Regions from separate parts of the Shinella sp. BE166 genome, predicted to be linked through region 4. Evidence: riboswitches for the same ligand, from Rfam matches in the RefSeq annotation. Region 4 holds a riboswitch; each other region holds the start of a gene.
The links. Region 4 has a riboswitch for cobalamin ahead of J2Y63_RS19365 (aromatic ring-hydroxylating oxygenase subunit alpha). Riboswitches for the same ligand answer to the same signal wherever they lie in the genome.

Region 1: it holds a riboswitch for cobalamin, as region 4 does, so the genes downstream of both, nrdH (glutaredoxin-like protein NrdH) here and J2Y63_RS19365 (aromatic ring-hydroxylating oxygenase subunit alpha) in region 4, are expected to answer to the same signal.
Region 2: it holds a riboswitch for cobalamin, as region 4 does, so the genes downstream of both, metE (5-methyltetrahydropteroyltriglutamate--homocysteine S-methyltransferase) here and J2Y63_RS19365 (aromatic ring-hydroxylating oxygenase subunit alpha) in region 4, are expected to answer to the same signal.
Region 3: it holds a riboswitch for cobalamin, as region 4 does, so the genes downstream of both, J2Y63_RS16755 (CbtB domain-containing protein) here and J2Y63_RS19365 (aromatic ring-hydroxylating oxygenase subunit alpha) in region 4, are expected to answer to the same signal.

The regions. Positions count from the first base shown of each region.
Region 1 covers NZ_JBPEHL010000004.1:616,606-619,784, reverse strand. The annotation lists gene J2Y63_RS13710 (aromatic ring-hydroxylating oxygenase subunit alpha) at 1-800, shown strand, start outside; cobalamin riboswitch at 899-1,115, shown strand; gene nrdH (glutaredoxin-like protein NrdH) at 1,380-1,601, shown strand; gene nrdI (class Ib ribonucleoside-diphosphate reductase assembly flavoprotein NrdI) at 1,612-2,007, shown strand; gene nrdE (class 1b ribonucleoside-diphosphate reductase subunit alpha) at 2,004-3,179, shown strand, end outside.
Region 2 covers NZ_JBPEHL010000002.1:514,284-517,462, reverse strand. The annotation lists gene metE (5-methyltetrahydropteroyltriglutamate--homocysteine S-methyltransferase) at 1-1,892, opposite strand, end outside; cobalamin riboswitch at 1,993-2,207, opposite strand; gene J2Y63_RS06530 (endonuclease/exonuclease/phosphatase family protein) at 2,394-3,179, shown strand, end outside.
Region 3 covers NZ_JBPEHL010000006.1:78,104-81,282, reverse strand. The annotation lists gene cobW (cobalamin biosynthesis protein CobW) at 1-334, opposite strand, end outside; gene cobU (bifunctional adenosylcobinamide kinase/adenosylcobinamide-phosphate guanylyltransferase) at 338-862, opposite strand; gene J2Y63_RS16760 (CbtA family protein) at 864-1,652, opposite strand; gene J2Y63_RS16755 (CbtB domain-containing protein) at 1,665-1,841, opposite strand; cobalamin riboswitch at 1,889-2,257, opposite strand; gene J2Y63_RS16750 (peptidoglycan-binding domain-containing protein) at 2,329-3,179, opposite strand, start outside.
Region 4 covers NZ_JBPEHL010000007.1:244,661-247,839, forward strand. The annotation lists gene J2Y63_RS19360 (2Fe-2S iron-sulfur cluster-binding protein) at 1-66, opposite strand, end outside; gene J2Y63_RS19365 (aromatic ring-hydroxylating oxygenase subunit alpha) at 68-1,312, opposite strand; cobalamin riboswitch at 1,421-1,650, opposite strand; gene J2Y63_RS19370 (DUF6656 family protein) at 1,951-2,556, shown strand; gene J2Y63_RS19375 (diguanylate cyclase domain-containing protein) at 2,553-3,179, opposite strand, start outside.

The DNA of each region.
Region 1 (3,179 bases), on a different contig from region 4:
ATGTGCGCGTCGTCGAAGGGCTGATCTTCATCTCCTTCGCCGATGAGCCGCTCGATTTTTCCGAGGTGGAGCGCCTGCTGCATGCGACCTGCGGGCAATATGGCTGGGCAAGCGCGAAGATCGCGCATCGCGAAACCTATCCGGTCGATGCCAACTGGAAGCTCGCCGTGGAAAACTATGTCGAGTGTTACCATTGCGGCCCGGCGCATCCGGAATATTCGCAGACCCATGCACTGGAGCAGCCGCTGCACATGATCGAGGCGCTGAATGCTGCGATGGAGGAGCGCACCTGCGCGCTCGGCATCGAGGTCGGCTCCGGCAACCATTGGCAGACGTCGCGCGAGGGCCGCGAGGCGATCCATGCCTTCCGCTATGCGCTTTATGACGGCGTGCAGAGCGGCAGCGAGGACGGCACGGCGGTCGCACCGCTGATGGGCCGTTTCTCCGATTTCGACGGCGGCGTTACCTCCATCCATCTCGGCGGCACGACCTTCCTCGTCTGTTATCCCGACCACGGCATGATCTACCGCTTCATCCCCAAGACCGCGCAGAGCTGTGAGATGGAGCTGATCTGGCTCGTCGACGGCAAGGCGGAAGAGGGCACGGATTACGACCTCGAAAAGCTCACCTGGCTCTGGAAGGTCACCACGGCGGAAGACAAGGCGATCATCGAGCACACGGCGCGGGGCGTTCAGTCGCATTATTTCGTACCCGGCCCGATCGCGCCGATGGAGCAGAACGAGTTGCGCTACATCGACTGGTATCTGGACGAGATCAGCCGGCCGAACGGCAAGGCGTAAGCCGCGGGCGTGCCGGATTTTCCGGCATGCGCCTTCCTTATCCCCAAGCGATATTGCGGCCAAACATCATAGTTGTTGACGCATTTTTTACCTCGTCTACTATATCTTGTGTTCGAGGTTCTTCCGATTCGAGAGGATCGGAAGCTAAGACGGGAATCCGGTGGGGCCATGATGGCCCTGTCAATCCGGAGCTGCCCCCGCAACTGTAAGCGGCGAGCGTTCGTTCGATAAGCCACTGGGGCGCAAATGCCTTGGGAAGGTGAACGGATGCGCCGACCCGCAAGCCAGGAGACCTGCCTCGCGCATGAACGTCCACGGGCGGGGTGCCCGGCAGGCGAACGATGGGTTGCGGAAGGATGCCGCCCTGTCGTTTCCCGAGTGGCCCCCGCATGAATTGCTTCGGGGTGAAGTCCATGTCGATACAGTTTCCAGCATATCCGCGCGAGTAGGCGGTAGTCCCGGCCGCGCGCCTGCGGCTGCCTGATTCATTTCCAGTCCATCGCACGGCCATCGGCGGATGACCGGACGATCTCCCATGCCAATTGCCCGACGCGCAATTGCAAAGTCACGAGGAAAACAATGTCCATCACCGTCTACAGCAAGCCCGCCTGCGTCCAGTGCACCGCGACCACCCGCGCGCTCGACCGCCAGGGCATCGATTACAGCGTCGTCGATATTTCGGAGGACACCGACGCCTTCGCGCTCGTCCAGGGTCTCGGCTACCGGCAGGTTCCGGTGGTGGTTGCCGGCGAGCAGCATTGGGCCGGCTTCCGCCCCGACATGATCAGCGCGCTCGCCTGAGCCGCGGACGATGGGCGATCTCGTCTATTTTTCCACGCGGTCGGAAAACACCCATCGCTTCGTCGAAAAGCTCGGCCTTTCCGCCGCCCGCATTCCCCTTCGCGCCGATGAGGCGCTGAAGGCGGCCGCACCCTTCGTGCTCGTCGTGCCGACCTATTGCGGCGAGGACGGGAAAGGCGCCGTTCCCAAGCAGGTGATCCGCTTCCTCAACGATGCGGACAACCGGTCGAACCTTCGCGGCGTGATTGCCGCGGGCAACAGCAATTTCGGCGCGACCTTCGGTATCGCCGGCGACGTCATCTCCGCCAAATGCGGGGTGCCCTATCTCTACCGCTTCGAGCTTCTGGGCACCGCGGAGGACGTCGCCAATGTCAAAGACGGATTGGAACGATTTTGGACACGATGACGCTTGAAAAGCCGGCAAAGGTTCCGGAAATCACGGCGCTGGATTACCACGCGCTCAACGCGATGCTAAATCTCTACGACGAGCACGGAAAAATCCAGCTCGATAAGGACCGCATGGCGGCCAAGCAGTACTTTCTCCAGCACGTCAACCAGAACACCGTGTTCTTCCATAACCTCAGGGAAAAACTCGATTATCTGGTGACCGAGGGCTATTACGAGCAGGAGGTGCTGGACCAGTATTCGTTCAACTTCGTGCGCGATCTGTTCGACCACGCCTATGACAAGAAATTCCGCTTCCCGACCTTCCTCGGCGCCTTCAAATATTACACGTCCTATACGTTGAAGACCTTCGACGGGAAGCGCTATCTGGAGCGTTACGAGGACCGCGTCTGCATGGTGGCGCTGGCGCTCGCCCGCGGCAACGAAGCGCTGGCCCGCGATCTCGTCGACGAGGTCATCTCCGGCCGTTTCCAGCCGGCGACGCCGACCTTCCTCAATGCCGGCAAGAAGCAGCGCGGCGAGCTCGTCTCGTGTTTCCTGCTGCGCATCGAGGACAACATGGAGAGCATCGGCCGCTCGATCAATTCGGCGCTCCAGCTTTCCAAGCGCGGCGGTGGGGTGGCTTTGTCGCTGACCAACCTTCGCGAGATGGGCGCGCCGATCAAGCAGATCGAGAACCAGTCCTCCGGCGTCATCCCGGTGATGAAGCTCTTGGAAGATTCCTTCTCCTATGCCAACCAGCTCGGCGCGCGGCAGGGGGCAGGTGCGGTCTATCTCAACGCCCACCACCCGGACATCATGCGCTTCCTCGACACCAAGCGCGAAAATGCCGACGAGAAGATCCGCATCAAGACGCTGTCGCTCGGCGTCGTCATTCCGGACATCACCTTCGAACTCGCGAAGAACAACGAGGACATGTACCTGTTCTCGCCGCATGACGTGGAGCACGTCTACGGCGTCGCCTTCAGCGAAATCTCGGTGACGGAGAAGTACCGCGAGATGGTCGAGGACGCCCGCATCAAGAAGAAGAAGATCAAGGCGCGCGACTTCTTTCAGGTCATCGCCGAAATCCAGTTCGAGAGCGGCTATCCCTACATCATGTTCGAGGACACGGTGAACCGCGCGAACCCGATCGCCGGCCGCATCTCCATGAGCAATCTCTGCTCGGAAATC
Region 2 (3,179 bases), on a different contig from region 4:
AGCGGCAGGCCTTCGCGAAGGGCTGCCTCGTCGATCTGGATCAGTTTCGCGCCGGCCTTTTCGAGATCGACGACCTCGTCGCGGATGGCAAGGGCGATCTGTCGGCATGTCGCGCTACGGGCGATATCGTCGCGCACGAAGGACCAGTTGAGGATCGTCACCGGGCCGGTCAGCATGCCCTTCACCGGCTTGTCGGTGAGGGACTGCGAATATTGCCACCAGCGCACCGTCATCGGGTTCGGCCGCGAGACGTCGCCGAAGATGATCGGCGGGCGGACGTAGCGCGAGCCGTAGCTCTGCACCCAGGCATGCTGCGTGAAAGCGAATCCGGATAATTGCTCGCCGAAATATTGCACCATGTCGTTGCGCTCGAATTCGCCGTGCACGAGCACGTCGAGGCCGATCTCCTCCTGCCAGCGGATGGCGGTTTCTGTTTCCTTCTGCAGGAAGGTTTCGTAGTCCGCGTAGCTCAACATTCCCTTGGCATGGGCGGAGCGCGCCTTGCGAACGTCGCTCGTCTGCGGGAACGAGCCGATCGTCGTCGTCGGGAACAGCGGCAGCCTGATCGCCGCCGACTGGATCCGGCGGCGCGTTTCGAAGGCGCTCGCGCGCGTCTTCATGCCCGCGTCGATGCCGGCAATGCGGCCCTGCACCAGCGGGTCGGTCACCTTCGGCGATGCGGCGCGGGCGGCGATGGCCCGCGAAGCGTCGTCCAGGGTTTGTCGAGCGGCATCCTTGCCCTGTGCAAGGCCCTTGCCGAGCGTCGCAAGCTCGCCAAGCTTCTGCGTCGCGAAGGCAAGCCAGGTCTTGAGGTCGGAGTCGAGCGCCGTTTCGAGATCGAGGTCGATCGGCACATGCAGCAGTGAGCACGCGGCGGCGATTTCGACCGCATCGGCGCCGCGGGCGGAAACGACCGGGGCCATTCGGTCGAGGATGGACGCGAGGTCCGCCCGCCAGATGTTGCGCCCGTCGATCACGCCGAGCGACAGGACCTGGTCCGCACGCACGGTCTGCACGACCGCGTCGAGCTGGTCCGGCGCGCGCGCAAGATCGACATGGAGGCCGGCGACCGGCAGGGCGGCAACAGCCGAAAGATTATCCGCGAGCGCGCCAAAATAGGTCGTGAGCATCAGCTTCAGGCCGGGTGCCGCCTTGGCGAAGCCTTCATAGGCGAGTTTGAAGGCATGGCGCTCGCCCTCGGTGAGGTCGAGCGAAAGGATCGGCTCGTCGACCTGAACCCAGTCCGCGCCTGCCTCGCCCAAACGGCGGAACAGTTCCTCATAGACCGGCAGCAGCTTTGCCAGGAGGTCGAGCGGCTTGAAGGTGGACGGACGCGCCTTCGCGAGCTTGAGGAAGGTCACCGGGCCGAGCATGACCGGGCGCGTGTGGATGCCGAGCGCCTTGGCCTCCAGGAAGTGGGCGACCGGCTTCTGCGTGGTGAGGCGGAACACCTGATCCTCCGAGACCTCAGGCACCATGTAGTGATAATTCGTGTCGAACCATTTGGTCATTTCGAGCGCGGGAACGCCGTGGCCGTGATGCGCATGGCCGCAATCGGCAGGACCATCCCGCTCGCTGCCGCGTGCCATGGCGAAATACAGCGAAAGCGGTACGTCGCCGCCGTCCCAGCCATAGGCGGCGGGAATGGCGCCGACCATCACGGCCGTATCCAGCACATGATCGTAAAAGGAGAAATCGTTGGAGGGAATCCGCGTGATGCCCTGGTCGCGCTGAAGCGCCCAGTTTTCGGCGCGCAGTTTTTTCGCCGTTTCGAGAAGGTCGGTCTCCGTGAGCTTGCCGGACCAGAAGCCTTCGAGCGCGAACTTCAGTTCACGATGGCGGCCGATGCGCGGGAAGCCGAGGGAGGCGACCGGGAGAGTTTGTTTGGACATTGTCATACCCCATTGGTTTGTGGGGGCATGGGTTGAGCGGACGCGTGCAGGCTCTGCCGTTGCCGGAGAGATGCAGCAACCACCGGGACACCCCGCCCGTGGACGTTCTGTTGCCTTGGCAGGTCTCCTGGCTCGCGGGTCGTCGCCGCTGTCCGTCTTCCCAAGGCTTTCGCCTCAGTGACATTGTTGGACAGCAACTCGCCGCTCACAGTTGCGGGGGCAGCCCCGGCTTTGCCGACGGATCGACGCACCGGATTCCCTCTTAGCCCTGGGACGGACGGACCATCCCAGGGAACCACGACGACGCGACTTGGCGTGATATCGGCGGCAATGTCAAGTCATATAAAGAAATCTTTATGTCTTTATTTATGGTGCGACTTAACGCAGCGTGCAGTCCTTGCCCATGATGTCATTGCAGCGTCGGGATGTGCGGGGTACATGCAAACCTCCCGTTACGGGAATCGGCCTCCCGCGAATCCCGTGATGCAGAAGGAACAGTCGATGCCCATAGTGCCGCGCCGGGGACCGATCGCCCTTGCCTACCGTGTCCTCGTCCTGCCGGGCGTCATCGCCTATCTCTTCGCCGTCAGCATCGTCGTGCTTGCCGGGGACCGGTTCTGGCTGGTCGACCTGCTCACCTTCGCCTGGCCCTATATCGTCGCCGCCGGCGCGTTGTTGGTCGTTGCGGCCGTCGTGACGCGGCGCCTGAAGGCGATCGTGATCGCGCTGACCGGGCTTGCCATCGCCCTCATACCGGCGGCCGACGTGCCGACTGCGCGCGCCTCTGCCGCGAAGAGCGGCCTGAAGGTGCTGACAGCCAATCTCTATGTGCGCAACCGCGAGGACCCCGCCGTCTTCATCGACCTGCTGCGCCGGGAAAAGCCCGACATCGTCGTGCTGGAGGAGACGACGGCACGGTGGGAGCAGGCGCTTTCCGCCTCAGGCCTGTTCGCCTATGAAAGCAGCGTCGACACCCGCATCCGCGACAGCCTGAAGGTTTTCTCCACGCTGCCGATCCGGGCGGAGACGGAGCTGAAGCGCGCCTTCACCGAGGAGCGCGCCTACAAGCAGCCGCTTCGGCTGGAGCTCGACATGGGCGGCAAGCCGATCTTCCTCTATGCCTTCCACCCGGAGACGCCGCGTCGGCTCTGGCAGTGGCGCGACCGCAACGACTATCTCTCGGCAGCCGCCGACGCCGTGAAGGGCGATCTCGAAAAGGCGCCGGTCATCGTTGCCGGCGACTGGAACACGCCGACCTGGTCGCCCTTCTTCCGAAATTTTTTAAAG
Region 3 (3,179 bases), on a different contig from region 4:
CGAGCGGCTGCGGCAAAGCGAGGCCGGAGGTCTCGATGACGATGTGGTCCGGGCGGTTTTCGCGCTCCAGCAGCTTCGACATGGTGGGGATGAAATCGTCCGCGACGGTGCAGCAGATACAGCCGTTGGTGAGTTCGATGATATCGTCCTCGGTGCAGGCTTCCGCACCGCAACCCTTCAGCACGTCGCCGTCCACGCCGAGATCGCCGAACTCGTTGATGATGAGCGCGATGCGTTTTCCGCCGGCGTTCTGCAGCAGGTTGCGGATCAGCGTCGTCTTGCCCGCGCCGAGGAAGCCGGTGATGACGGTGGCGGGGATTTTCTGTTGCAGCATGACTCAACCCTTCATTTTCAGCGGCAATCCGGCCGCGACGAAATAGACTTCTGGCACGAGGGCGGCCACTTGCTGGTGGAGCCGCCCGGCATGGTCGCGGAATTCGCGCGCCATGCGGTTTTCCGGCACGATGCCGAGGCCGACCTCGTTGGAAACGAAGACCAGCCGGCCCGGCGCGCCGTCGATCGCTTCCGCGAGGCCGGCAAATTCCGCGGCCATGTCGCGTTCCTCCAGCATCAGGTTGGTGACCCAGAGCGTCAGGCAATCGACGAGTATCGCCCGGTCCGCTCGTGCCAAACCCCTGATACGGGCGGCGAGCGCAAGCGGCTCCTCATGGGTTTGCCAGCCGTCGCCGCGATCCTCGCGGTGTTTGGCGATGCGCTGGCGCATCTCATCGTCCCATGCGCGGCCGGTGGCGATGTAATGACGCGAAAGGCCGGTCTCGGCGACCAGCCTTTCGGCAAAAGCGGATTTTCCGGAACGCGCACCGCCCAGAACCAGGACGGCTCCGGGCGATGTCTGTGCCATATCAGGCGGCCTTGGCGATCTTCTCGTTGGCAAAACCCAGCGAGAGGCCGAGCACGATCCAGAAGAACAGCGTCGTGGCCAGCGCCGCGACGGCGAACTCCGCGCCGAGAACGGCCGGAACATTGCTGGAAATGTCGCCCGGCTGCGGCGCGCCGTAGACCTGCGGCGCCGCAATCAGCACGATGCCGGCGATCTTGGCGACGATGCCGTCCTTGAGGAAGAGCAGGTAAAGCCCCGCCGCCGAAAGCACGATGGTCGCAACCCACCAGACCTGGCGGTCGCCGAGATCGGCGGCCGGGAAGCCCGGAAGTTCCGGCGGCAGGCCGATGGCCGGCAGCATGTGCACGGCAAGCCAGCCGGCTGCACCCCACAGCGCACCGTTCGCCACCGTGATCGGATGGCCGGAAACGAGGCTGAAGCCGGCGAGCAGCAGGGCAAAGCCCGAGCCGGTCACGAGGTTTGCCAGCAGCGTGCCGGAGAACCGGCTCATGCCGAACATGATGCCGCCCTCTTCGTGCTCTTCGCCCTCATGGGCGTAGGCGACGGAGATCGGCGAGAAGGACGAAGCCACATCCAGAAGGACGTCGCCGAGCGACGAATGCTCCTGCGTCTGGGTGGCGCCATCGGTGGAGGGCGTGGTGCCTTCGGTGGCCGGCGCGGTTTCGCCGCCGCCCTCGAATTCCTCCGCATGGAGAATGAGCGGCACGACTCGCGCCTCCTGGGCGGCTGTCATGAGCACGCCGGAGAACAGCCCGGCCACCAGGGCGGCCAGGAGATAACGAACGATCATGTCAAAAACTCCTTAGTGGCAGGGAAAGCCGTAGGAGTGACGGGTGTCGTGCGCCGTGTCGTGCAGCACGGCCGAATTCGCGAGGCCCGCGCCGAACACCAAGAAAGCGCCGATCAGAAGCGCGAAAACGCCGGCAACAAGGCGGTCGTTTGCGGAAAGGGTAACAGAAGACGTTGAAGAAACAGCCATGACAACCTCCGTGCAGGCGTTGGGGAAGCCCCTCCCCAGGTCGGGCGAAATGCCCTCATCGGCTGGCAGGTCTCCTGGCTCGCGGCGTCCGGCGTTTTTCAACGCCTGCGGAACATTCTCACCTTCCCGGGCAAAAGCATCGCAAAAGGGTGGACGATTCGTAGACAGAGAGGCGTCCGGCCCCGGCTTATCGCGATGCCACCCAGTGGCTTTTCCGGCTGGTTTCCCCGGCACGGCCTGAAGCACCATTGCTTCCTCCCGCACGCAGATCCTGCCCTCCAGATGAACGTCCCTCGCCACTCTACAGTCGCGGGGTCGGCCGTGATTGCAGCGCCCTATTTGGGTCCGCCGCGTCACATTCCCATTTACTCCCCGATCCGTTTCCGGACCCGGGAACCATCCAATAATCCGGATGATTATGCTTCCGCATCGCGCAAGTCAATCGATCGGCAGCGGCATCGCCTGTGCTGAAACCGCCGTCGCCCGCTCAATAGCCCGGAATGATCACCAGACCGCCGCCATCGTTGTAGTAGCTGTCGCCGCGGTATTCGCGCTCTTCATAGTACCCGTCGACCGGGCCTTCGAGCACGTCATAGTCCTGCTGGTAGCGGCGTTGGCGGTTCTGGCGAGCCTCGGCATATTGCGCGGCCTGCCGCAGCGCGCGGTATTGCGGACGCGACAGGTAGCCATCGGCGCGATAGCCGGAAGAACCCTGCCAGGCGGCGATCGCCGAGCGGGTGCGCGGGCCGAAGACGCCGTCGACGCCGTAGGTATTGTAGCCGAGCGCGCTCAGGAAACGCTGGGCCTGCACGCGAATCGACCGGTCCATATAGGCCTCGCGGGGATCGACGATCGGCCGCTCCTCGATGGCCTGGCGCTCGGTGTCGATAATGGCCGTCTCGGTTTCCTGTTTCGGCGTCACGGCCTCCTCGCGCTTGGTATCGGCAAGAGCTGCGAGCCGTTCGCGGGCATCCCCAACGAAACGACCATTCGGATATTCGTCGAGATAGGCCTGGAACGATTCCTGCGTGCCGCCGAGCACGGCCTTCTCGAAGGTCTCTTCCTCGCGCTTCTTCGCGTCGTCGGCGCGCTCGATGGCGAGGCCGCGGTCCTTGCGCTCGGCGTCCTTTGTCTCGGTTTCGCGGGTGGCGGTCGCGGCTTCGCCGGTGTCGGCCCCCTCGGCTTCGGCATTGTCGGTGTCCGCCTGCTTTGCGGCTTCAGCAGCCTCTTCGGCGCGTTTTTCAGCCTCTTCGGCAAGGCGGGCGGCTTCCGCAGCCTTGGCCTCGGCATCCGCCGCAGCGCGTGCCGCTTCGGCCTTCAGCTTCTCCACTTCCGCGG
Region 4 (3,179 bases):
CAGGTGCTGGCGATCGTTCCACGGATGGAGTTCGTCGAAATGGTGGAAATGGCTCGCGACCGTCATGTCAGGCCACCCGCGAGAGCGGCTTTTTGGCGCCGTCGAGCCGTTCGATCATGAAGTTGGCGTACCATTCGACGAACTGCATGACGCCGCCCTCGTCCTCCGGCGAATAGGGGCCGGGCTGGTAGGCGGGCGAGCGGATGCCGAAGGCATTTTCCTCGACGATCCGACGATCCTGGTCGTTGGTCTCGGTCCAGACATGGGTGAGCTCGTCGAGGCGATAGTCGATGCCTTCCACCGCATCCTTGTTGACGAGCCACTTGGTGGTGACCTGCGTCAGCTCGGGGCCGAGCGGGATGACGCGGAAGGTGATGGCGTGGTCGGCCAGCACATGGTTCCACGTCGTCGGATAGTGGAAGAGCAGCAGCGTGCCGATATGGCTTTCCAGCACATCGCTCGACAGCGGGCGCTGGACGGCGCGCGCACCGGACATGGTGTAGCTCTCGGCGTCCTGGATGAGCGGCATGCGCGCGGCGCGGAACTGGCCCGTCGGCGACATCCTGAACTCGCTCGGCAGGCCCACCGCCTCGCACTTCGCCCAGTGCTCGGCGATCACCGGATCGTCCTTGGCGCCCTGCACGCCGGTGGCGCTAGGGGCTTCCGGATAGGTGCGGCAGAGTTCCGGATGATTGGCGGCGCAGTGGTAGCACTCGCGGTTGTTTTCCCAGACGAGCTTCCAGTTGCCCTTCTCGATGATCGTGCTTTCGAAGGCGACCTTGGTTTCGCCGAGACGATGGCGGGCGAGATAGGGCTCGACCAGGTTGCGGAAGGCGGAGAAATCCGGCGCCTGGTCGGCCAGGCAGATGAAGATGTAGCCGCCGACGGTCTCGCAGTGGATCGGCTTCAGGCTGTGCTGCGTCTTGTCGAAATCCTCCGCCATGTGGCGGGCGAAGAGCAGCGAGCCGTCGAGTTCGTAGGTCCACTGGTGATAGGGACAGACGAGTTTTGCCGACGTTCCCTTCTGCTGGTTGCAGACGCGCGAGCCGCGGTGGCGACAGGAATTGTGCAGCGCGCGCACCGTGCCCTTGCGGTCGCGCGTGATGACGACGGGATAATCGCCGACCTGGACGGTGAAATAATTGCCGGCCTTGGGGATCTCGCAATCATGGCCGATGAACAGCCAGTCGCGATACCAGATCGTCTCCATGTCGAGCTTGTAATGGTCGGGGTCGATGTAGAAGGCCTGCTCGAGGCTGTAGCCATCGCGCCGGTTCTTGAGCTTGCGGAGCACGTCGCTGCGAATGTCCATGCCGGATCCTCGGATAATCTAAATTGGGGCTGAGGCGCACGGAAGAAGACGGCATCCGGGCAGCGAACCGCACCGAATGCACGCTTCCCAGCCGCCCGCCGCAGCCAGTCACGATCGTTTCTCCAGGCTGGTTTCCGGGCTGAGGAGCGTTCTGCGTGGCATGACCTTGTCGGGTCATTCCTCTTCGAACCGTCGCGGCGCCTTCCCAGACCTCCCGTCCAGTGACGTATGCCGCGTCTTGCTCCAACACCGTTGCGGGGGCAGCGCCGGATTTTAACCGGCTTCCCAATTCTCCAGGCTCCTTTCGGGAGCGTGGCACCTTGAGTGTGCTTATCTAACCGCAAGAATCGTCGCGCGACATGTCGAAAAACGACATGCCATCATGATTTGGCGACAGGATTTTTGCGTGGTTAAAAAGCGGGGCGGCAAGATTTCTGCATATATGTCAGGGTGATATGCCTAGCTTTGCGGCAGGGTGCCCATCCCCTCGGCAGTTTGCTGCCCACGATCATACTCTTGTCATATTGCGACCCGGTGCCCTTGCCTGCGAGGAATGGGGAGCGGACCGGAAAGGATTGTTTAACGTCGTTTGCATAAACTTCCCAGCGATCAAGGCGCTAGGATGGGGTGCTCGCCAGGTGCAGCAGACGAAGTTCCGATATTACGACGCCGTCGCCTACAAGCGCGCGAACCCGCCCAAATCCGCCGTGCACACGGAATTCCTGCGCACCGGCCGCATCGATCGCAACCTCGACTGGCTGCCGAGCGAGAAGCGCTACCTCACCTACCAGGAGGTGGCCGAGCGCACGGGCCGCAAGCTCGAACGGGCGGGCACGGTCACCCACGACCGCATCAACAGCTTCCACCGCTCGATCCAGTTTCCAAAGCTGATCTTCCACCGCACGCTCGCCAACACGCCGCATCTCGGCTATTGCCACATCACCGTCGCCAATTCGCGCTTTGCCGAATTCGAGAGCGTGCAATGGGCCTTCTACATGGCGAACTTCTTTGCCGACATCGGCGACGAGGAGCAGTTCTTCGCCGGCATTTCGCAGAAGCCGGGCCGCATGTATTTCGCCGTCGCCATCGTGCCGGGCGAGGAGGAAGGCCGCCTGCGGATCGATCGCAAAGTGCGCGGCAACGGCGTGATTTTTCGCACGGACGACCCGGCCCTTGCCATGAAGAACGTGCTGATGCTCGGCGCGCGCGACGAGGCGCTCCGCAAGATCATCCGCGCGATCTAGGCCCGATAGAGCAGCCATTCCTTGCCAGCCGGCACTTCATCACCGCGGCCGTAGACGATCACGAGATCACCGCCCGCGCCCTTAGCCTCCGCAAGCGCCCGCTCGCAGGCGGACGACAGGTCGAGCGCGCTGTCGGCGCGGTCCGACATGCAGACACCGGCCGAAAGGGTCAGGTGGCCGAGGTTGCGGCCGGTGCGCGGATCGCGCAGCGCCATCGTCTGGAAGGCGGCACGCAGCAGGTCGATCAGCCGCGTCGCTTCGCTTTCGTCGGCGGTGTGGAACAGAAAGCCGAAACGCAGGCCATCGATGCGCACGGCAAGCTCGCCGGCCGGGAAGACCTGGCGGATCAGCCCGCCGTAAAAGCTCACGAGATGCTCGGACAGGGCTTCTATCTGCGCGGGTGAGAAGCGACGGTCGGCATCGACCTCCGCGACGGCGACGCCGCACAGCATCGGCAGGTCCGGATTGGAATAGATGCGGGCGAGCGCCTTGTTGAAGGCGCGGCGGTTGCCGAGCTTGGTCGGCGGATCGACGAATTTCATCACCTCGAACTCCGCCATCTCCTTCTGGATGCCGTCCATGACGGCCGACTGCGCGGCGACCTTTTCCGCCATTTCCGCCGT